3 regions of the Arthrobacter sp. GW822-FHT05G07 genome follow, and region 3 is predicted to be linked to each of the others. Evidence: riboswitches for the same ligand, from Rfam matches in the RefSeq annotation. Region 3 holds a riboswitch; each other region holds the start of a gene.
What was found. Region 3 has a riboswitch for cyclic di-AMP ahead of AC1RJY_RS13900 (aggregation-promoting factor C-terminal-like domain-containing protein). Riboswitches for the same ligand answer to the same signal wherever they lie in the genome.

Region 1 (6,877 bases), on a different contig from region 3:
AGGTCACCAGGGTGGACAGCGACGGGGTGTTGTACGTCTGGTTCAGCTTGGAGTTGTCAATGGCGGTCTGCAGGTCCAGGAAGTCCGGGATCCAGCGGCCGCTTGCCTTGACCCGTGCCGCGCGCTCCAGGGCGGCGGGGGAGAAGAGGCCCAGCCAGAGGCCACCGTCGGAAGCGAAGTTCTTTTGGGGCGCGAAGTAGTAGACGTCCGACTCGGCGACGTCCACGTCCAGCCCGCCGGCTGCCGAGGTGGCGTCCACCAGGACGAGGGCGCCTTCGTCAGCCCCCTCGACGCGCTTGACGGGGGCGGCCACGCCGGTTGACGTTTCATTCTGGGGCCAGGCGTAGACGTCAACGCCGGCTTCGGCCTGTGCCACCGGGCGGGTGCCGGGTTCGGACTTGATGATGGAGGAAGCATCAAGGAACGGTGCCTTGTTGGTGGCGGCGGCGAACTTTGAGCCGAACTCGCCGAAGGAGAGGTGCTGTGCCTTCTGCTCTACCAGGCCAAACGCGGCCACGTCCCAGAACGCTGTGGAGCCGCCCACGCCGAGGACCACTTCATAGCCTTCCGGAGCGCGGAAGAACTGGCTGAGTCCTTCACGGACCGAACCAACCAGGTTCTTGACCGGAGCCTGGCGGTGGGAAGTGCCCAGGATGGTGGTCGATGCGGCAGACAACGCTTCGATCTGTTCCGGGCGAACCTTGGACGGTCCAGCGCCGAAGCGTCCGTCCTTGGGCAGCAGGTCGGCGGGAATGGTGATGCTGTTGTCGCTCACGTGGCGCTCCAATGGGTGTCGGCTAGAGATGGGAGGTGGCATGGGGCATCAACTGCCCCTTCGACACCCCAATTCTGCCTGACACGGCCCGCGCGCAGGAACCTGCGGCCGTCATAGTCCGCTACGTGGAATGCGGGCTCACCGAATGCGACCGGAATTATCCAGAGTAATTCCAAATAAGCTAGGCTGGTGGTTGGCGTTCAGGGGGCGGCGGTGCACACCGTCCGCCCTTGCTAGGGACGCGGTACGGTGGAGATTACGCAAGGAACTGCGTTCGAGGAGAGCTGAGCTGGATGACGGATCTGATCGATACCACTGAGATGTATCTTCGGACCATTTTGGAGCTTGAAGAAGAAAACATTGTGGCCCTCCGGGCGCGCATTGCCGAACGACTGCGCCACTCCGGACCCACTGTTTCCCAGACCATTGGACGCATGGAGCGCGATGGCCTGGTGATTGTGTCCAACGACCGCCACCTGGAACTGACTGAAGTGGGGCGGAAGCGCGCCACCGAGGTCATGCGCAAGCACCGCCTCGCGGAGCGCCTCCTGGCCGATGTGATCGGTCTGGACTGGGCCTACGTGCATGATGAGGCCTGTCGCTGGGAGCACGTCATGAGCGAGCGGGTGGAGCGTCGGCTCTACGAGCTCCTGGAGCACCCCACGGAGTCTCCCTATGGCAATCCCATCCCCGGACTCGAAGCGCTTGGTGGCCTTGCCAGCCAGCCGTTCCCACGGCTCGATGTCAACCTTCTGCAGGCCATGGACGGCTATGCCGCGGATTCCCGTGTGGTGGTCAGCCGCCTCGCGGAGCCCATCCAGGTGGAGCCCGAGCTCCTGACCCAGTTGGACGAAGGCGGAATCCGTCCGGGCGCAAGTGTCTCGCTGGAGCGCGTCGGCGAGTACATCTCAGTACGGGTCCCCGGTATTGAGGGCGCGTTGGAGCTGCCTCCGGAAGTTGCCGCGCACGTCTTCGTCTCACTCAGCTGAGCGAAGCCCCAAAGCACCGTGTCAAACCTCACTTTGCCCGCTTCGGCGCGCGTGTGACCTGCGGTTTTCCGAAAAAGATGATAAAAGCCTCCTTCTCTCAGCGGCCTCCTGTTGATAACGAATTTATTACCGCAGGCCTTCATCCCCTATAGTTATCTACTAGCGCTGATACCAAAGCGTTACCTGATCCGGAGCCGAGCTCTGCCAGCGGATCAGGTGTGTCACCACCACTGGCAGAGGCGGGGGAACCACAAGCGGCTGTCTAAAGAAGCAGCCTTGGGGTGAAGTCCGCAGCAGAAGTGCCCACGTATGCAAGTCCCTCTTGGGATACCTGTGTGCCGTGAGCGCCTCGTGCGGACCGGGTCTTTGTACTCTCTGACCCGAATCCGACAGCTAACTTCGCAGGCTTTTGAGAGAGGAACAGAGTTTGACATCGCAGAACGTCAGGGGTCGCCGCCGCGCGTCCGGCCCCGCTGCTGAGCTGCGGCCAGCCACCGTCGTAACGGAGATCCGGCCCCGCGACACCGAGCGTCAGGTGCGCCGCCGTAAGAGCCCGCTGCGCCAGGTTGCCGACTTCGCCGCTGCCAGCGGCGTCGGGCAGAAGGCCGGAGTTGCGCTTGCCGCCACCGGGCTTGCCCTGACTGTCGGCCTGCCGGCTACAAGCCCCGTCATGGCCACGTCGGAATCAGGACAGACCGAATCGGCCCTCGCCGTCGCCGCCCCCGCCGGCAGCCAGCCCGAGGTTTCCGCTGCCGCGTCGGCCAAGATCGACTTCAGCCGCGCCGCAGTCGCTACTGCCGCGGACCCCGATGGAAAGCTGAAGCAGCTGCTCAGCGCCCAGTCTGCTGGAAGCATCCAGCGCGCCTCATCCGTTGGCACCATGGCCAGCCCCCTTGACACGCTCACCACGGCATCCCCCTTCGGTTACCGCATCAGCCCGCTCACGGGTGGTGCCGGTGACTTCCACCGCGGTCAGGACTTCGTAGCCCAGTGCGGCACGGCTGTGCACGCCGCAGCTACCGGCAAGGTCACTTTCGCCGGATGGCACGAGTACGGCGGAGGCAACCGCGTGGTGGTCGACCACGGCAATGGCCTCGAAACCACGTACAACCACCTGTCGTCCTTCACCGTCCAGGTAGGACAGACCGTGAACCGCGGCGACACCGTGGCCCTGAGTGGCACCACGGGCGCTTCCACCGGTTGCCACCTCCACTTCGAGGTCCAGGTCAACGGTGAAGTCGTAGACCCCATGGGCTGGCTCTAATCCCAGTCGATGGTCGCCTCTCGCATTAGGGAGACGCGCCGTGACCTGAATGTGACATTCAGGTCCAACTGTTGTAGCGTACAGAGCGCATCGGCTTTTTAGGGGGCCGATGCACTTGAGTGGATTGCCTAGCTCTGCCACCGCTCAAGGTCCGTTCGCAAAATCGTCTGGCAGGGGCGGGGGAACCACTTCCGGTCTTCGAAAGAAGGCCTAGGGGTTAAGTCGCAAAGCTTCCGTGGAAGCAGCGTGGCCGGATGACTCCCATCCGAATCCGACAGCTCACCTCGCAGGCACTGGGAGAGGCTACCTACGTGTCATCATGCACTACCCCTGCGCGGCTTAGCGCCCCAACGGTTCGCGCGAACCCGTCGAACACCCTTTGCAAGGCTGCATCATTCACGGCAGGTACCTCGCGCCATCTGGCGCCCGTACCGGCAGCAGCCCCGGCCTCCGCTCTCAGCAGGCCCGAATCAGCATCCCCTGCGTCAACGCTGCTGCACTCCGTAGCGTCCACCGGGACCTCATCCTCACGCTTCACCCTCCGCTAGAAATAATCCGGTTCGGGGTCGTCCAGCATGCCCCCATGTTGGCCAACCCACTACCCGTGTGCACCCCAACTGCACTCGGATACGAAAAGAGAAAATCATGACCAGTGCAAACAAGGTTGCGCGGCACCGTGCTGAGGCCCCCAAGACCAGCTCGCTTTCCGTCATCGCCAAGGCCGTCACCACCAACGCCGGTGGCGTTGGCCGCCAGGCAGCAGTTATCGCTGCAGCTTCAGGCCTGGTCCTGACCAGTGGGATCGCCGCCAACGCTGCCGAGACCAACGTGGATCGTGAATCGACGTCAACGTCCACTCTGGACGTGCAGTCCGTAGTCCAGGCCACCATCGCCGCGGACTCCACGGTGGCCATCTCCTACGAGCGCCCCGTTGTCACCACGGAGGAAGCCCCGGCCCCCGTTGTGATCGAAGAAGCTCAGGCCAAGGTTGAAGCCAAGGTTGAGCCCAAACAAGCAACCCCGGCGGCCGCTCCGGCAGCCACCGCGACCGTTGCCGTCAGCAGCCCGACCCCCGCTCCGGCGGCTTCCAGCGGTCTCGGGGCAGCCATCGCTGCGGCTGCTTACGCCCAGATCGGCGTGACCCAGGACTGCACCATGCTGGTGACCAACTCCCTGGCGGCCGTGGGCATCAACTTCCACGACTGGCCCGCCGGCTATCTTTCCCTGGGCCGCACCGTCAGTGCAGCAGAAGCCCAGCCCGGTGACCTCGCCTACTACGCCAACGGTGGTTTGGCTGGACAGGCCCACATCGCTGTCTACGTCGGCAACGGCCAGGCAGTCCACGGTGGATGGAACGGATCCACCACGGCACTGTTCAGCGCCAACGTGGGCTCGGGCCCGGTTTTCATCCGCGTCAACGGCTAATTCTCAGAGCTTAGGAACACCCCGCAGGCTTCGGCCGGCGGGGTGTTCTGCTTTAACCGCGCATGAACTCTTGCCGACACCGCACACGAAATCACAGAAAAATTCGTTGATACGGCATATAAGTGCTTACCCTTATGGTGTCGATCCACAGCCCGTACAAGCAGAGGGCAGCCGGCCCTCGTGCCCCTGACGGGTGCGGCCGTGAAGAGGTACGTGCATGCGCACACTCGTTCTGAATGCTGGATATGAACCGCTGGCGGTAATAACATTCCGCCGGGCGCTGGTCCTTGTGCTGACTGGGAAAGCTAGCGTAGTGGCCGAAGGCGACGAGCCTGTCGTCGGGCCACAGGAGATTCTCGGAAGACCTTCCGTGATCCTTCTCAACCGCTACATCCGTCCCCGGTACAACAGGATCACCGCCGTGAGTCGCCGCGGGGTACTTCGCCGCGACGGCCATCGCTGCGCCTACTGCGGGAAAACAGCCCACACCATAGACCACGTCCACCCCAAATCCAGGGGCGGCGCGGATTCCTGGGAAAACCTGGTTGCGGCGTGCTTGAAATGCAACAACGCCAAGAGTGACCACACGCTGGCTGAGATGGGCTGGAAGCTCCGTTTCAAACCCGGTGTGCCCCAGGGAACCATGTGGCAGATCAAAGAACTCGAGAAACCTGCGCCGGACTGGGACCCGTTCCTGTTGCCGGAATCCGCTGCCTGATCGATTTCTGCTGGCCTCCGGCCGTCCCGGGTAATCTGGGCGGATGGAGTTCAATGCCGTGATTTTGGCGGGTGGCAGGGCCACCCGCCTCGGTGGGGTGCCCAAGCCATCGTTGAAGTACGACGGCGACACCCTCCTTTCGCATGCCCTGCAGGCCGCCCGGGGTGCTTCGGCGGTGGTTGTGGTGGGGCCGGATGCTCCCGGCGACGAGTCAAGGGACGGCCGACGCTTGCCGGATGATGTCCTGCGGGCGCGGGAGGAGCCGGCGTTCGCCGGGCCTGCCGCGGCCATTGCGGCCGGCATGGCTGCGCTGAGGAAGAGTGGATCGGACACGCCGTGGACGCTGGTGCTGGCCTGCGATATGCCGCATGCTTCCCGCGGTGTTGACCTTCTGTGGGCCGCCCTAGCGTCCGTTCCCGGCGTGGAAGGAGCCATGGCTGTTTCTCCTGACGGGCGCAAGCAACCACTCCTGGGGGCTTACAGTACAGCCGCCTTGGAACGGGAAGTGGCCGTAGCGTCCGAAGGTTCCGGGTTAACGAACTCTTCAGTGTTCCGGCTGCTTGCTAGGCTGAACGTGCTGGACGTTGACGTTCCCGCGGGGTCCACGGATGACGTGGATACTTGGGAGGACGCCGCGGCCTTGGGCATTGACTACGAGTTGGAGGCGGACGTGAAGAGCCAGGAAGAGACGCTCGAGGAGTGGTGCCGCACACTGCTGCAGGCTTTCGAGCTTGAGGGCGTGGAAGTGGACGTCAACGAGGTCCTCGCTGTCGCCGGAGTAGCAGCGCATTCGGTGGTACGCCCCGCCGCACCCCTGACCACGTTCATTGCCGGATATGCGGCAGGCATGGCCCGCGGCATCGGCCAGGCCAGCGATGATGCGTCCATGAATGCCGCCCTGGAGCTGGCCCGCAAAGTGGCCAAGGAGTACTCGGAGTCCGGGACCGGCCCGGAATGACAGGGGCCCCCAACGAGGGCCATCACGCGGCACACACATGGCATGAGGCCCGGCAGCGCGCGTTCGATGTTGCTGCCCCGATCCCGCCGGGGCCGGTGCCGCTCGGCTCTGCCCTCGGCCGCACCTTGGCCTCGGACGCCCTGGCCGTGCAGGATATGCCGCACTATGCTTCATCAGCCATGGATGGATGGGCTGTCAACGGCAGCGGTCCGTGGATCCTCAGTGAGCCCGGGCAGAGGCTGGCGCCGCACCAGGCCAGTCCCATTGTTACGGGCGGGCTGATACCGCCCGGCGCCAAGGCAGTCCTGCGGAGCGAGAGCGGTGTGCTCACAACTGACGACGACGGCCTGCCGGTTCTCGCCCTGGGCGGCACCGCCAAACCTGGGGAGCCTCGCAATGGCCAACACATCCGCAAGGCTGCGGAAGAGGCCGCTGAGGGTGACGTCCTGCTCAAAGCCGGCACTGTTCTAAATCCGGCACACATTGCCCTCGCAGCGCTTGCGGGCCTGGACCAGCTGGACGTTCTGGGCAAGCCGCTGGTCCGGTTCCTTCTGACGGGTTCGGAAGTCGTGGCCCAGGGGGTTCCCTTGCCCGGTCAGGTCCGGGACACCTTCGGCCCGCAACTGGGTGCGGTGGTGGAACTCTTGGGCGGCATCGCAGGGGAACAGCTCAGGGTGGGCGACAGCTACCAGGAGTGGATCGACGCGCTCCAGGACACCGAGCCACCTCTTGATGAGCTGACACCGGA
Region 2 (6,877 bases), on a different contig from region 3:
TCTCCGAAATGCTGCACAACCTGGGCGGCTACATGGCCGAGCGTGCCACCGACGTCCTGGATGTCCGCGCCCGCATCGTGGCCGAACTTCGCGGCGTCCCCGCTCCCGGCATTCCTGCCTCCGACACGCCCTTCATCCTGGTGGCCGAGGACCTCGCTCCCGCCGACACCGCAACACTGAATCCCGCGGTGGTGCAGGCGCTGGTGACTTCAGGCGGCGGCCCGCAGTCCCACACGGCCATCATTGCGCGTTCGCTCGGCCTGCCCGCCGTGGTTGCGGCCCATGGTGTTGACGACATCGCGGATGGAACCGAGGTGTACGTGGACGGCGCCGCTGGCTTCGTTGCCGTTTCGCCCACCGACGAGCACCGTGCGGCAGCTACGGCCTGGGCGGAAACCTCCGCCACCCTCGCCGAATTCGACGGAAACGGCACGACGGCGGACGGCCACTTGGTGCCGCTCCTCGCCAACGTCGGTGGAGCCAAGGACGCCGTGGCAGCTGCCGCTTTGGGCGCCCAGGGAGTGGGCCTGTTCCGCACGGAGTTCTGCTTCCTGGAGCGCGACACCGAACCCTCCGTGGACGAGCAAGCCGCAGCCTACAAAGCCGTATTCGACGCGTTCCCGGGCAAGAAGGTGGTCCTCCGCACCCTTGACGCGGGCGCCGACAAGCCGCTCCCCTTCCTCACGGATGCCACCGAGCCCAACCCTGCACTGGGTGTCCGCGGCTACCGCACCGATTTCACCACACCAGGCGTTCTGGAGCGTCAGCTCGAGGCCATCGCCCGGGCAGCTTCGGAGTCCGAGGCAGACGTTTGGGTCATGGCCCCCATGATCTCCACGGCCGCCGAAGCCGGACGGTTCGCCTCACTGTGTGCCGCCGCCGGAATCCAAACGCCGGGTGTCATGGTGGAAGTTCCCTCTGCCGCGTTGACTGCTGCCACCGTGCTGCGCGAAGTCGGTTTCGCCTCTTTGGGCACCAACGACCTCACCCAGTACGCCATGGCCGCCGACCGCCAGCTTGGACCCCTCGCGGAACTCAACACTCCGTGGCAGCCTGCCGTGCTTCGGCTCGTGCAGCTCACCGTCGAAGGTGCGGAGCAGGAAAGCTCTGGTCGCGAAGGTACTGCCAAGCCCGTGGGTGTCTGTGGTGAGGCAGCAGCTGACCCTGCGCTCGCCGTCGTGCTGACCGGCCTGGGCGTCACCACACTGTCCATGACCGCGCGCTCCCTGGCCGCCGTCGGGACTGTGCTGAAAACCGTCACGCTGGAGCAGGCCCAGGAACTGGCCCGCCTGGCCCTTTCCGCGCCCAGCGCCACCGAAGCCCGGGACTGGGTCCGCGCCAAGCTGCCCGTGCTCGAAGAACTCGGCCTCTAAACCCTGTCTGTTTCTGTCGAAGGAGAAACCATGCCCGAACGCACAGCCACCATCGCCAGCCGCTCCGGCCTGCACGCCCGTCCCGCCGCCTTGTTCGCCGAAGCCGCGGGCGAGCAGCCCGTGGAGGTCACCATCGCCATGCAGGGCGACCCTGCCGATGACGCCCTCGACGCCGCCAGCATCCTTTCGCTCATGACCCTCGGCGCCGCTAAGGGCGACGTCGTTGTGCTGCGGGCCGAGGGCGACGGAGCCGACGCTGCGCTGGACGCACTGGTGAAGCTGCTGGAGACGGACCTGGACGCAGAGTAGTTTTTGCCCGGGCGGCCGTTTCGATGGTTCCCTGCCAACAGTGCCGTGCGCACGGCATGACCCGCAGGGAACCCCCGAATCGGGCAGCCCACTCCCACAGGCTAGGCTTCTGCCATGGCATTGATAGCTCCCCGCGTCACTCCTGGCTTGCCCGCCGACGACGCCCGGAATCTGGCGCGCTCCCTCCAGGACAGCGACGACATCACCGTGTTCGTGGATGGCACGGTCCACCGCCTGCCGAACGAGGCCAGGGACGCCGTCGTCGACCTCCTCGCAAGACTGAGCCGCGGCGAAACGGTGACGGTGAGCAGCGTCGAGGAAATGCTCACCACATCCCAGGCTGCAGAGCTCGCGGGCATCTCTCACACCTATCTGCGCAACATGACCGATCGCGGCGAAATACCGGTGGAGTACCGGGGAACGCATCGTCGGATCCGGCAGGCCGCCATCATCGCCTGGCTGGAAACGCAGAAGAAGAGGCAGCAGGCCGAGGCGAGCGCAGGAGCTGACGAATCCACCGATTCCCACAGCTAGCCACCCCACATCACCAGCATGCTGTTCAATAGCGGTATGGCAACAAGCTCCTCTTCGACCGTTTGGCCCGTGGTGCACCATGAACGCCGCGCCCTGTTGCAGGATCTGGAGCCGCTTCCGGCAGCTCAATGGCAGACGCCGTCGCTGTGTGCCGGTTGGAACGTGCACGACGTCCTGGCTCACGTAATCGACAGCGCCAAGACGACGAGGTTGAGCTTCATCCGCCGGCTGGTTGCCTCCCGAATGGATTTTGACCGTGATAACGCCGTAGGTGTGGAGCGCGAAAAGACACCAGAGCCTGCGCAGACGTTGAACGGGCTGCGCGCGGTGCTTTCGCGGACCTCGGGTCCGCCGGCAAGCTTGGCTACCCGGCTGGTTGAGGCGTTCGTCCACGGAGAGGATATCCGGCGCCCCCTCGGAATCCGCCGCGATTACCCTCCTGTCCACGTTGCCACCGCCCTCAAGTACCAACTCAGGACTACAACCAAAATGGGCGGCGGCAAGGAGATCGCGCAGGGCTGGCGCTTGATTGCCACCGACACCGCGTTTGACCACGGGGATGGTCCCGCAGTTGAAGGGCCGGCGATCGCGCTGCTTCTTGCCGTGTCGGGACGGCCCGTGAGGGACGACGAATTGAGTGGCCCGGGCGCACCGGTTTTCCTGCAACAATTGGGAATTCAGTGAAAGCAGGAGCAAAGATGACCGCGCTACTCTCTGCCGACGTCGAAGTCTTGGGCCTGACCGGTCGGATTCTTTGGACCGAGGGCACGCCTGCGCCGGAACCGGACGCCGGGCCCATGTCCGAGCCCGCATATATCCTGATCCACGGCATCGGGGTGTCGCATCGATATCTGGCACGGCTGCATGCTGTCCTCGCGGCGAGCGCGCCCACGTATTCACTGGACCTTCCCGGTTTCGCCGGGACTCCCAAGCCTGGGCGCCAGCTTTCAGTGGAGGAATACGGCGCGTTCATTGCCGAGGCCCTGAAGTCCCGCGGTATCGACTCCTACGTGTTGGTGGGTCACTCCATGGGCGTGCAGTTTGCCATCGAAGCGGCCTTGCACGCCCCCGAGCAGCTCAGGCAGTTGGTACTGATGGGGCCGGTGGTGGATTCGCGGCACAAGAATGTGTGGCGGCAGTCGCTGGCCCTGACACTGGACGGAATACTCCGCGAGACCCCCACGTCCAACTTGATCGTCATGTCCGATTACCTCCGCTGCGGCCCTCGCTGGTACCTCACGGAACTGCCGGTCATGATGAAATACCCCACGGAGAAACGCCTCGCCGGAGTCCAGGTTCCGGTGCTGGTTCTGCGCGGGAGCCGGGACCATGTGGCGGGCCCCGAATGGTCGCTCCGGCTTTCGCGGGCCGTGGCCCAGGGGCGACTGGTGGAGATCCCGGGCGTCGGGCACGTGGCTCAGCACATGCGTCCCAAGGCTGTGGCGGATGCCATCCGGAGCTTCGTCACCGCCACGACTCCCCACCGCTGAAGGTAAAGTACGACGCCGCCCCATGGCTTGGGCGCCCCTTGTTGGGTCAGCACGTCCCGGCTAGGCTGACGAAGCAAGCACAATAGTAAGTTTGCTTACGAAAGGGCTGATCGTGACCGACAAAAACTCGAATGAAGAAACCCAGGGCTTCGGCGCAACCGGCGCAACCGGGCCTTACGACACCACCTCCGATGCCGACAGCATCCACGACGATCCGGACATGCGCCAGGACGAAGACGATGACCCCGCCGCTTCCGCCAACCCTGATCCCCTCGACGGAAATGTCACAGGCTTGGAGCCGGGCGGCGGCGTGCCTCCGGGCGAAACCCCACCGGCCGAGGGCAGCATGAGCAGCGACCAAGGCCACGAAGAGTAGGGGCTAGGGCAGCCTCAGGATTTCCCCGAGATCGTAGTCGGCAGGCTCTTCCAGTTGCGAGTACGTGCAGCTCTCGGGGGTCCTGTCCGGCCGCCACCTACGGAACTGCGTGGTGTGCCGGAACCTGTCGCCTTCCATGTAGTCGTACTTTACTTCGATCACAAGTTCGGGGCGCAGGGGCACGAAGGAGAAGTCCTTCCCCCCGCTCCACCGGCTTTGGGCGCCGGGCATGCGTGAACCCCCGGCAGTTTCATCCTGATTGGCCCACTCACCCCATGGGTGCTCGCTGAGTTCAACCTGGTACGGCTCCAGTTCTGCCACCAAAGCCTCCCTGCGGGCCATAGGAAACGATGCCACCACTCCCACATGATGCAGCCGGCCAGTGTCATCGTGCAGGCCGAGCAACATCGAGCCAACAACTTTCGCGGTCTTGTGCCAACGGAATCCCGCCACCACACAGTCTGCCGTGCGCTCGTGTTTGGTTTTGAACATCACGCGCTTGTTGGGTTGGTAGGCCCCGTCCAACGGCTTGGACAGCACCCCATCCAGTCCCGCGCCTTCCAACTGCACGAACCATTCCTGCGCCCGCTCGAGATCCGTCACTGCGGGGGTCACATAGACAGGCGGATCGGCCTTGGCGAGCGTACGCTCCAAGATGGCGCGGCGCTCGGAGAACGGCTTGTCCATGAGGTTCTCGTCGCCCAGCGCGAGGATGTCGAACGCAATCATGGACGCCGGGGTCTTCTCGGCGAGCATCCGGACGCGGCTGTCGGCGGGGTGGATCCTTTGCTGGAGTACCTCGAATTCGAGCCTCTTGCCCTCGATCAGGACGATCTCGCCGTCGATCACGCATTTGTCCGGCAGGTTCTTCCTGAGCGCCTCCACCACCTCGGGGAAGTAGCGGGTCATCGGCTTCTCGTTGCGGCTGCCCAGGACGATCTCGTCGCCATCCTTGAAGACGATGGTCCGGAACCCGTCCCATTTGGGCTCGTAGTGCCCAACATCGGGGATTGTCGGAACGGATTTGGCGAGCATGGGCGAGACGGGTGGCATCACAGGCAGGTCCATAGACAATGTCTACCTGCCGGTGCACGCCGAAGCTAGTGTTAGGCCATGGATATCTCGCTCGTGTTGGCGGCAGTGCTCGGATTCCCGGCCCTGCTGGCCGGCGTTTGGTACTGGTCATCGCGCCGGAGCAGCCAGGGCAAAGTCCGGCGTGGAGCCACCGGCGGAATGCTTGGAGTCGTGGACGAGATCTTCCGGCCGGAAACTCATCAAGCTGTGCAGATCCAGAAGATCCAGCATGAGCTACCTGCCCCGGCGCCAGCCCCGAAGCCTAAGTCATAGAACCCCCTCGCTTGCTCAGACCTACCGCCCGTTACATTAATGTGACTTTACTTTCCGGCTCATGTACCGTCGTAGGGCGACCCGTATCTCCGCTGGGCCGCTTCCGGATTGACGCCGAGCTCTGCCGCAATCCGGGATCCGCCAGACCCGCGGCAGAGACGGGGGACCCAAAAGTTCCCGGACTTACTTCAAGTCCTTGGGGTGAAGCCGCTTAGGCGGCCGGACGGCCTCGTCCGAACCCGACAGCTAACCTCGAAGGCGTTGAGAGGCAACCACCATGTCCCCAACCATGGATCAGCCGCGCCGCGCCCAGACTCAAGGCGAGCGCACCAAGCCAACCGGACGCCGTCGGGCCCAACCCAGCGGATTCCTCACCAGCGCGCAGGCGAACGCCGCGACGCCCGAAAACGCCGTTAAGACAGGCACAACGAACACAGGCACGACGCCGGAACCCGCCACTGCGGCCATGCCCACGGTTGCGATGCCCGCCACTCGTGCGGAGGTTCGTGCGGCCGAGCGGCAGAGGGCAGCCCAGGCTGTGATCGCGCCCGAACTATCGGCCCCCGAAAAGTCCGCGACCGAGCAGGCGGAACCGGCAACTGCGGCGATTCCCGCCGTTGAGGCCGCTCAGGCTGCAGCGCCGGCGTCCACCACACCGGGACCTCCCACCGCGGCCATTCCCATCGTGCCGCCAGCCGCCACGACACAGGGCTCCCAGGAAGACGAGACCTCGGAACCCGCAACCGCAGCTATTCCAGTGGTGCAGCCTGAGACCTCGGAACCCGCAACCGCAGCTATTCCTGTGGTGGCCGCCCGCGCGGAGTCGCCGCGCGGCAAGTCCCCGGCGCAGGTTGCTGCAGCCGCAACGGCCTCGGCGTCCTTGGCCAGCCGCAAGGACGTTCGACAGCCTGCCGCGCGCACAGCAACCAGGTCCAACTTCGGGGCGGGGTCTTCATTTGGCCGCGAACCTCATGCCGCGCTGCGAAAAGCCGCGTCGGTCAAACACATGAGCCAGCGCATGGCCGTGGTTGCCGGTGCCCTTGGCCTCGTGTTGACGGCCGGAACGTTGGGGCAGGCCCTTGAGCTTCCTTTCTTCGGCCAGGAGACCCCGGTCCAGGAAGCCAGTGGCAGCGATGGCCGCACCTCGGCTTCGGCGTCGCCCGCGCCCAGGGCGTCCTACTCCACGGCGTCATCGCCGTCAGCTTCGTCAACAGCAACGGAGACTTCGGAGGCCGGCCAGCCGGCAACGGTGGCGGAAGCACCTCAGGCCGTGTCGCCGTCGTCGACTGCGACCCCCAAGGTATCCCTCGCGGACCCGGTATGGGTTCCTTCAGCCATACCGTCCTCTGTCCCGGCCGCGCCTGGCGCTGCCAGCCCGGTCCCCACGCAGCCGGCTCCTGCGCCGAGCGAGGTGCCGTCGGACACGATCACCACGCCGCCGTCCCCGA
Region 3 (6,877 bases):
TGAAGGCGGCGGCGCTGCTGGGAGCCGACCCGGCCGACGTCGTGGTCTTTGAAGACGCACCTGCCGGTATCGCCGCGGCGCGTGCTGCGGGGATGCGGACCGTTGTGGTGGGCAAGGCCGCTGCCAGGCACAATGCGGAGCTGGAGCCGGGCATGTGGCGGATCCCGGACTACTCGGCGGTGACGGTCACAGCAGCGAAGGACGACGACGGCGGTCACCTCCTGACGCTGACGCTGTAGCTGTTCCTGAGCGGGCTGTTCCAAGCGGGAAACCCGGCGTAGGCTGTGCGCATGTCTGCGATGCCGGAGGCGTACAGTGCTGCATTGAAGCGGGCCATGGTGCACGCAACGGACTGGTTGGCGTCGGTTCCCGACCGCCCCGTCCGTCCCGCGGTCGACGCCGATCAGGTGGCCGCGAGCTTGGCATCGATCCTCCCGGAAGGGCCAACTGAAGCCGCTGATGTGGTGGACGAGCTTGCCACCCTGGCCGAACCGGGCTTGATGGCCATCCAGTCCGGACGGTTCTACGGGTGGGTCATGGGTGGAACCCTGCCCGCCGCCATGGCCGCCGACTGGCTGGTTTCGGCATGGGACCAGAACACCGGACTCCGCTTCGCCACTCCGGCTGCGGCTGCCATCGAAGAATCCGCCGCCGCCTGGCTTCTTGACCTCCTGCACCTGCCCGCAACCTCCGACGTCGGCTTCACCACCGGGGCCACCACCGCGAACTTCGTGGGACTGGCCGCTGGCCGCCAATACCTGATGGACCAGGCTGGCTGGGATCTTCAGTCCTTGGGCCTCTCGGGTGCTCCACGCATCACCACCTTCGCGGGACGGGAGCGCCACGCGGCCGTTGACCTGGCGCTCCGGTATCTCGGGCTGGGGGCGTGCGTTCCAGTGGACGCTGATGAGCAGGGTCGCATTCTGCCCGAGGCACTGGCGGCTGCCATGGATGAGCAACCCGGGCCATCGTTGGTCTGCCTGCAAGCGGGTAACCTGCACTCCGGCGCCTTTGACCCCATGGGGGAAGCTGTAGCCGTTGCCCATGAACGCGGGGCATGGGTGCACGTGGATGGTGCTTTTGGTTTGTGGGCGGCCGTCAGCCCAACGTTGCGGGAACGGCTGGCTGGTGTTGAGGGCGCCGACTCCTGGGCTACCGATGCACACAAAACACTCAATGTTCCCTACGACTGCGGCTTGGCGATCGTTGCGAGCCCGGAAGCACTTCGCCGGGCGTTCAGCATCCACACGAGCTACTTCATCGCAACGGACGCCGGACCAGGGGACCCTTTCGAGAAGGTTCCCGAGTTGTCGCGCCGCGCCCGCGGCATTCCCGTGTGGGCCGCCCTCAGGCAGTTGGGCCGCCATGGAGTGATCGCCATGGTTGAACGGCTTGCGGCGAACGCCCGTGCGTTGGCTGAGGGCCTCGCGGCAATCCCGGGCGTCGAGGTCCTCAATGATGTCGTCTTTACGCAGGTCTCGGTGAGCTTCGGCAGCGACGACCGCACGCACCGCGTCACGCAACGGCTCATGGCCGAGGGCGCGGTGTGGATGTCGGGCTCGGCCTGGCGCGGCCGGGAGATCCTGCGGATCTCGGTCAGCAACTGGTCCACGGACGCGGGGGATGTTGCAGCGTCCATCGCAGCGGTCCGGCGTGCGGTGGAGGCCGAACCGGAGGCGTAGCGCTCAGAAGTTGCTTCCCCGCACCACGTAACGCCGGAACGGGCGCGTTACCCAAGTGGTGAGCAGCAACGCCACGACGCTCGCCATCCAAGGGTCCATGACGTTGCGGACCAGAAGGAAAACCACAGCGTAGGCCAAGGTCCACGTCAAGGCCCGGAACACGCGCCGGGACAGACTGCCCCTCAACATCGCTTTCACTCCCAGTTCACGCCGAAGCTCGTGGACCGGAATGCGGCGCAGGTTTCGGTTCAGACGCGCCATACCGCGCAGGTCGGCCAGGGCGGTTCGTACGACGTCGACACGGGAGTCAGCGTCGTCGGTCCAGTCGACGGGTACTTCATGGACGCGCAGACCACAGCGTTCAGCGATCACCAGAAGTTCGGTATCGAAGAACCACGAGTCGTCCGTGGTGTGGGGGAGGAGGCGGTGCGCTACGTCGGCGCGGACGGCCTTGAAGCCGCACTGGGCGTCGGAGAAACGAGCCCCCAAGACCGTCCGCAGGAGCGAGGTGTAGCTGCGCGAAATGAACTCACGATGCGGACTGCGGGTGACACGGGAACCCGGCGCCAAACGCGTGCCGATGGCGAGGTCCGAGTGGCCGGAGATCAGCGGTGCCACAAGGGGCGCCAGCGCGGAGAGGTCCGTGGACAGATCCGCTTCCGTGTAGGCAAGCACAGGTGACGGCGACGACTGCCAGACCTGGCGGAGAGCGTTCCCGCGTCCCCTCTCTTGGAACCGCACCACCGTCAGTTCAGGGAGTTCACGGGCAAGACGCTCGGCAATCCTCAGCGTGCTGTCTGTGCTGGCGTTGTCCGCCACGGTGATCCGGAACGTGTGCGGAAAGGACCTCGTCAGATGCCCGTGCAGCTGGCGGAGGTTGTGTTCCAGGCGCGCTTCCTCGTTGTAGACAGGGACGGTGAGGTCCAGGACGGGAACCACAACACTGGTGTCAACGGGGAGACGTCGGGGCTGGGGGCTCGGACCCGTCTGGCCTTGGAGGAGAGCCGGGTGACCAGTGGGCAACGCCGCGCCACGCAAGCGAGCCGAATGAGTCCTTCGTGCCAAAGCGCTGGTGGTGGGATCTGTGAGCGTCATGTATCCAGCATGGGACCGCCGATTATGAACGCTTTAGGCGGTAGCTGTGACCTCACTGTGAACCACGTGCTGGAGCTGTGAACCACGTGCTGGAGCTGTGAACCACGTGCTGGAGCTGTGAACCATGCGCCACAGCTGTGAAACGGCAAAAGCCGCGCCCGCTCCCGCCATTCGCTCCAGTTGGTACTGGTGCAAACGGCGGCAACGGGCGCGGCGATAAAGCGGCTCGGCTTAGTACCAGTTGTTGGCCAAGTGGAAGCCCAGAGCGGCGGACGGGGATCCGTAACGCTCCTTGATGTAGTTCAGGCCCCACTTGATCTGGGTCTGGTAGTTGGTTTCCCAGTCAGCGCCGGCAGTGGCCATCTTGGAGGCCGGCAGGGACTGGACAATGCCATAGGCACCGCTGGAAGCGTTCATCGCCGTGGTCTTCCAGTTGGATTCCTTCTCCCACAGCGTGTTCAGGGCAGCCATTTCACCGGCGCCCCAGCCGTAGTTGCCCAGGATGCTGAGTGCATAGGCCTTGGCAGCAGCGGGGTCGTCAACAGCCTTGGGTGCTGCAGCAGCTGCTGCGGCTTCCGCGGCGGCGGCGGCAGCAGCGGCGTCGGCTGCTTGCTTGGCGGCAGCGTCAGCAGCAGCCTTCTCAGCAGCAACCTGTGCGGCGGCCTGATCGGCGGCAGCCTTCTCAGCAGCAGCCTGTGCGGCGGCGGCCTGGTCTGCGGCAGCCTTCTCGGCAGCGGCCTTCTCAGCGGCTGCCTTGGCAGCAGCGTCAGCAGCGGCCCTGTCAGTTGCGCCCTTTTCGGCGGCAGCATTCAGGGAAGCGGAGATCTCAGCCGACTTGTTGGAGTTGACCTGGGCGCTCGCTTGGGTTCCGGCTACGCGGCTTGCCTCGGGGAGGGTCAGTGCGGCGTTGGCGGCGGTTCCGAGCGATGCAACGCCCAGTGCAGCTGCCACGACACCGGCTACGACGGACATGCGGTGGCCGGACTTACCCTGGCGGGCTGCGTTCTTGAGGACGGACTGCGACTTGGTGAGCGGTGCGTTGTTCTCGTCGCGGCGACGCGCGGAAGGGCGCGTCTGATCGTTAAATTCAGACATGTGATTACCTCTCAGCGCCTGCGGAGTTAGCTGTCGGGTTCGGATGAGGTCATCCGGCCGCGCATCACGCTGCGGCTTCACCCCAAGGGCCGGCAAAAAGCCTGGCCCGGAGACTCTGGGTCCCCCGTCTCTGCCTCGGAGAAAGAACGGACTCCGGGAAGTGGCAGAGCTCGGCGCATCCCGGATGTGGGCCTGCTAGGGGCGACCCACCCTTTCGACGGTACAGGAGGTTTCCGCAGAAGTCACATTTAGGTAACAGAGATCACGACGCCGGTGAGTCGCCTTGCCCGATTCGTTACAGGCCTACGGTGCTCACCGTGGGAAGTCGAAGGGCGAACTCCGTGCGCCCCGGCCGTGAGGTCACTTCCACGCTACCGCCGTGAGCTGAAACAATGGATTCCACAATGGACAGGCCGAGTCCGGAGGTGCCTTCAGAGCCCGATCGTGCGGCGTCGGCGCGGGCAAATCGCGAGAAAATCCGGCCCTGGAAATCTTCCGGAATGCCGGGGCCGTTGTCCGTCACGCTGACCACGGCGCTGCCATCGGCGGAGAGCATGACGCCGGTGACCACAGTGGTGCCGGGGTCGGTGTGTTTGCGGGCGTTGGACAGCAGGTTCGCCAGCACCTGATGCAGTTGCGTGGCGTCGCCGCGGACCGTGATGGGCTCGTCCGGGAGCTGGAGCTGCCAGATGTGATCGGGTGCCATGACTTTCTCGTCGCTGACCGTCTCGATCACCAACTGAGTGAGGTCCACATCCTCAACTTTCACGGGTTGGCCCTCGTCCAACCGCGCCAACAGCAGCAGGTCCTCCACCAACGTGGTCATGCGTTCGGACTGGCTTTGGACGCGAGCCAGCGACTTCCGGCCGTCTTCGGTGAAGTTCTCGGTCATCCTCAGCAGCTCGGTATAGCCCCGGATGGCGGTCAGGGGAGTCCGCAGCTCGTGCGAGGCATCGGCCACGAACTGACGCACCTTCGTTTCGCTTTCCTGGCGGGCTTCCAAAGCGCTGGAGACGTTGTTCAGCATTTGGTTCAAGGCATAGCCGACACTGCCCACTTCCGTCCCGGGATGAGAAGCCGACGGCGGTACGCGCACCGCAAGTGCCACCTCACCGGCGTCGAGAGGCAGCCGCGAAACCTTCGTGGCCACTTCGGAGAGCTGCTCCAGCGGACGCATGGTGCGGCGGATGATCACGGTGCCGGCCAGGCCGATCACCACCAGGCCGCCCAGCGAAACCAGCACCATGGTCCACACGAGCGAGGCCTCCGCACTCTGTTTGTCCGCCAGCGGCAGGCCCGTCACAATCACGTCGCCGTACGCGGTTTCGACCGCTACCAGACGGTAGTCGCCGTTGGACAGGGAACGGTCCACTGGCCCGTTGTCCCTGGGGAGCGAGAGCAGCACCTGCTCGTCGTCGGCCGAAAGCGAGACGCGGTTACCTTGGGCATCGATCAAACCGGAGCTACGCACGGTTGAGCCGTCGATCCTTGCGTTGAGCGTGCCAGCCGCTTGGCCGCGCGCCTCCAGCGGATCAGGCCTTCCGGAGGGTGACGGAAAGTTCGACGGCGGCCTGCCGAAGTCATTCGCGCGGCTGGACGCCTGTTCCAGCTGCCTGTCGAGCTGCTTGTTGAAGACCATGTCCATGGACGCGTAGCTGACCACTCCCACGGCAGAGCAAATGGCGACCAGCAAGGCCATGGCCACCAGGACCAATCTGGTGCGCAGGTGCCACGTGGAGGGGTTGAGCCAGCTGCGCTGTGTCTCTAAGGCCGCACCTGACCTTCTGGCCACTCCTGAAAGTGTGCTCAACGCCTAGTCCGCGGGCTTGATGACGTATCCGGCACCGCGGATGGTGTGGATCATGGGCGGGTGGTTCGCTTCGATCTTCTTGCGAAGGTAGGAAATGTAGAGCTCCACGATGTTGGCCTGGCCGCCGAAGTCGTAGTCCCACACGCGGTCCAGGATCTGGGCCTTGCTGACCACTCGTTTGGGGTTTTCCATGAGGTATCGCAGGAGCTCGAACTGGGTGGCGGTGAGGGAGATGTCCTCGCCGCCGCGGGTTACTTCCCGGGTGTCTACGTTGAGGGTGAGGTCACCCACCACCAGCTCGGCAGTGTCCATGGCGGCCACCCCGGAACGTTGGACCAGGCGGTGAAGGCGCAGGAGCACTTCCTCCATGCTGAAGGGCTTGGTGACGTAATCGTCCCCGCCGGCAGCCAAACCGACAATGCGGTCCTGCACGGCGTCCTTGGCGGTAAGGAACAGGGCCGGAACTTCCGGCGCGAAGGTGCGGATGCGGTTGAGGACCTCCACGCCGTCGAAGCCGGGGAGCATGACGTCGAGGACCAGCACGTCCGGCCTGAAGTCCTTGGCCAGCTTTACTGCCCCCGGACCGTCGCCGGCTACCGCCACGGACCACCCCGCCATGCGCAGGCCCATGCTCATGAGCTCGGCAAGGCTGGGTTCGTCGTCCACCACCAGGGCGCGGATCGGTGAGCCGTCCGGGTGGGACAGCTGGGGAAGGTTGTTGGTCATGGAGTGCGAGGAGGCCATGAGACAACTCTCCGTTCTGCCGGTAAGCCAGCGCTATGCCCGTCCTGTGAGGACGCTGTGAACTCCACCCTAGCGAGGTGGGAGTGCAGGGCCACGTAAGTCGGCGGCGGAACTTTATCTCCCGATTCCCTCTGTTTTCTACAGCTTGTAGCAGATTTCGGGCAGAAAATCGGCGAGAAAAGCAGCCTGCGATTGGACAACAAGTGTTTCAGATCGTGAGATTCCGCTTGAGGGGGGTTCACTGCAACAGAGGTGCTCAAAATGCCAGAAGAGTCGAAGAAAATTCAGCAGAGGGGCAATAATCCCTACTTCACCCGAATGAAATGGCGTTCATTTATGACGCCTGCGGAATTGTGATTTGCAACACAATAGACCTCTACGTCTCAAAATGTGGACGTTTCCGCGCTTTGTTACTTGCGTGTTGCCATTGTTACGTTGCACACTTCCAATG

Region 1: it holds a riboswitch for cyclic di-AMP, as region 3 does, so the genes downstream of both, AC1RJY_RS02330 (NlpC/P60 family protein) here and AC1RJY_RS13900 (aggregation-promoting factor C-terminal-like domain-containing protein) in region 3, are expected to answer to the same signal.
Region 2: it holds a riboswitch for cyclic di-AMP, as region 3 does, so the genes downstream of both, AC1RJY_RS20815 (hypothetical protein) here and AC1RJY_RS13900 (aggregation-promoting factor C-terminal-like domain-containing protein) in region 3, are expected to answer to the same signal.

What each region holds. Positions count from the first base shown of each region.
Region 1 is NZ_JBXALT010000001.1:527,432-534,308, reverse strand. It holds gene serC (phosphoserine transaminase) at 1-775, opposite strand, end outside; gene AC1RJY_RS02340 (iron-dependent transcriptional repressor DtxR) at 1,069-1,764, shown strand; cyclic di-AMP (ydaO/yuaA leader) riboswitch at 1,947-2,187, shown strand; gene AC1RJY_RS02335 (M23 family metallopeptidase) at 2,192-3,028, shown strand; cyclic di-AMP (ydaO/yuaA leader) riboswitch at 3,175-3,335, shown strand; gene AC1RJY_RS02330 (NlpC/P60 family protein) at 3,674-4,453, shown strand; gene AC1RJY_RS02325 (HNH endonuclease) at 4,671-5,171, shown strand; gene AC1RJY_RS02320 (NTP transferase domain-containing protein) at 5,215-6,129, shown strand; gene AC1RJY_RS02315 (molybdopterin molybdotransferase MoeA) at 6,126-6,877, shown strand, end outside.
Region 2 is NZ_JBXALT010000013.1:128,723-135,599, reverse strand. It holds gene ptsP (phosphoenolpyruvate--protein phosphotransferase) at 1-1,373, shown strand, start outside; gene AC1RJY_RS20850 (HPr family phosphocarrier protein) at 1,404-1,682, shown strand; gene AC1RJY_RS20845 (helix-turn-helix domain-containing protein) at 1,797-2,216, shown strand; gene AC1RJY_RS20840 (maleylpyruvate isomerase family mycothiol-dependent enzyme) at 2,235-2,900, shown strand; gene AC1RJY_RS20835 (alpha/beta fold hydrolase) at 2,915-3,706, shown strand; gene AC1RJY_RS20830 (DUF6480 family protein) at 3,819-4,082, shown strand; gene AC1RJY_RS20825 (ATP-dependent DNA ligase) at 4,086-5,150, opposite strand; gene AC1RJY_RS20820 (hypothetical protein) at 5,196-5,429, shown strand; cyclic di-AMP (ydaO/yuaA leader) riboswitch at 5,559-5,704, shown strand; gene AC1RJY_RS20815 (hypothetical protein) at 5,707-6,877, shown strand, end outside.
Region 3 is NZ_JBXALT010000007.1:221,795-228,671, forward strand. It holds gene AC1RJY_RS13885 (HAD-IA family hydrolase) at 1-239, shown strand, start outside; gene AC1RJY_RS13890 (pyridoxal phosphate-dependent decarboxylase family protein) at 291-1,682, shown strand; gene AC1RJY_RS13895 (dolichyl-phosphate beta-glucosyltransferase) at 1,686-2,777, opposite strand; gene AC1RJY_RS13900 (aggregation-promoting factor C-terminal-like domain-containing protein) at 3,009-3,872, opposite strand; cyclic di-AMP (ydaO/yuaA leader) riboswitch at 3,876-4,034, opposite strand; gene AC1RJY_RS13905 (sensor histidine kinase) at 4,168-5,664, opposite strand; gene AC1RJY_RS13910 (response regulator transcription factor) at 5,686-6,426, opposite strand.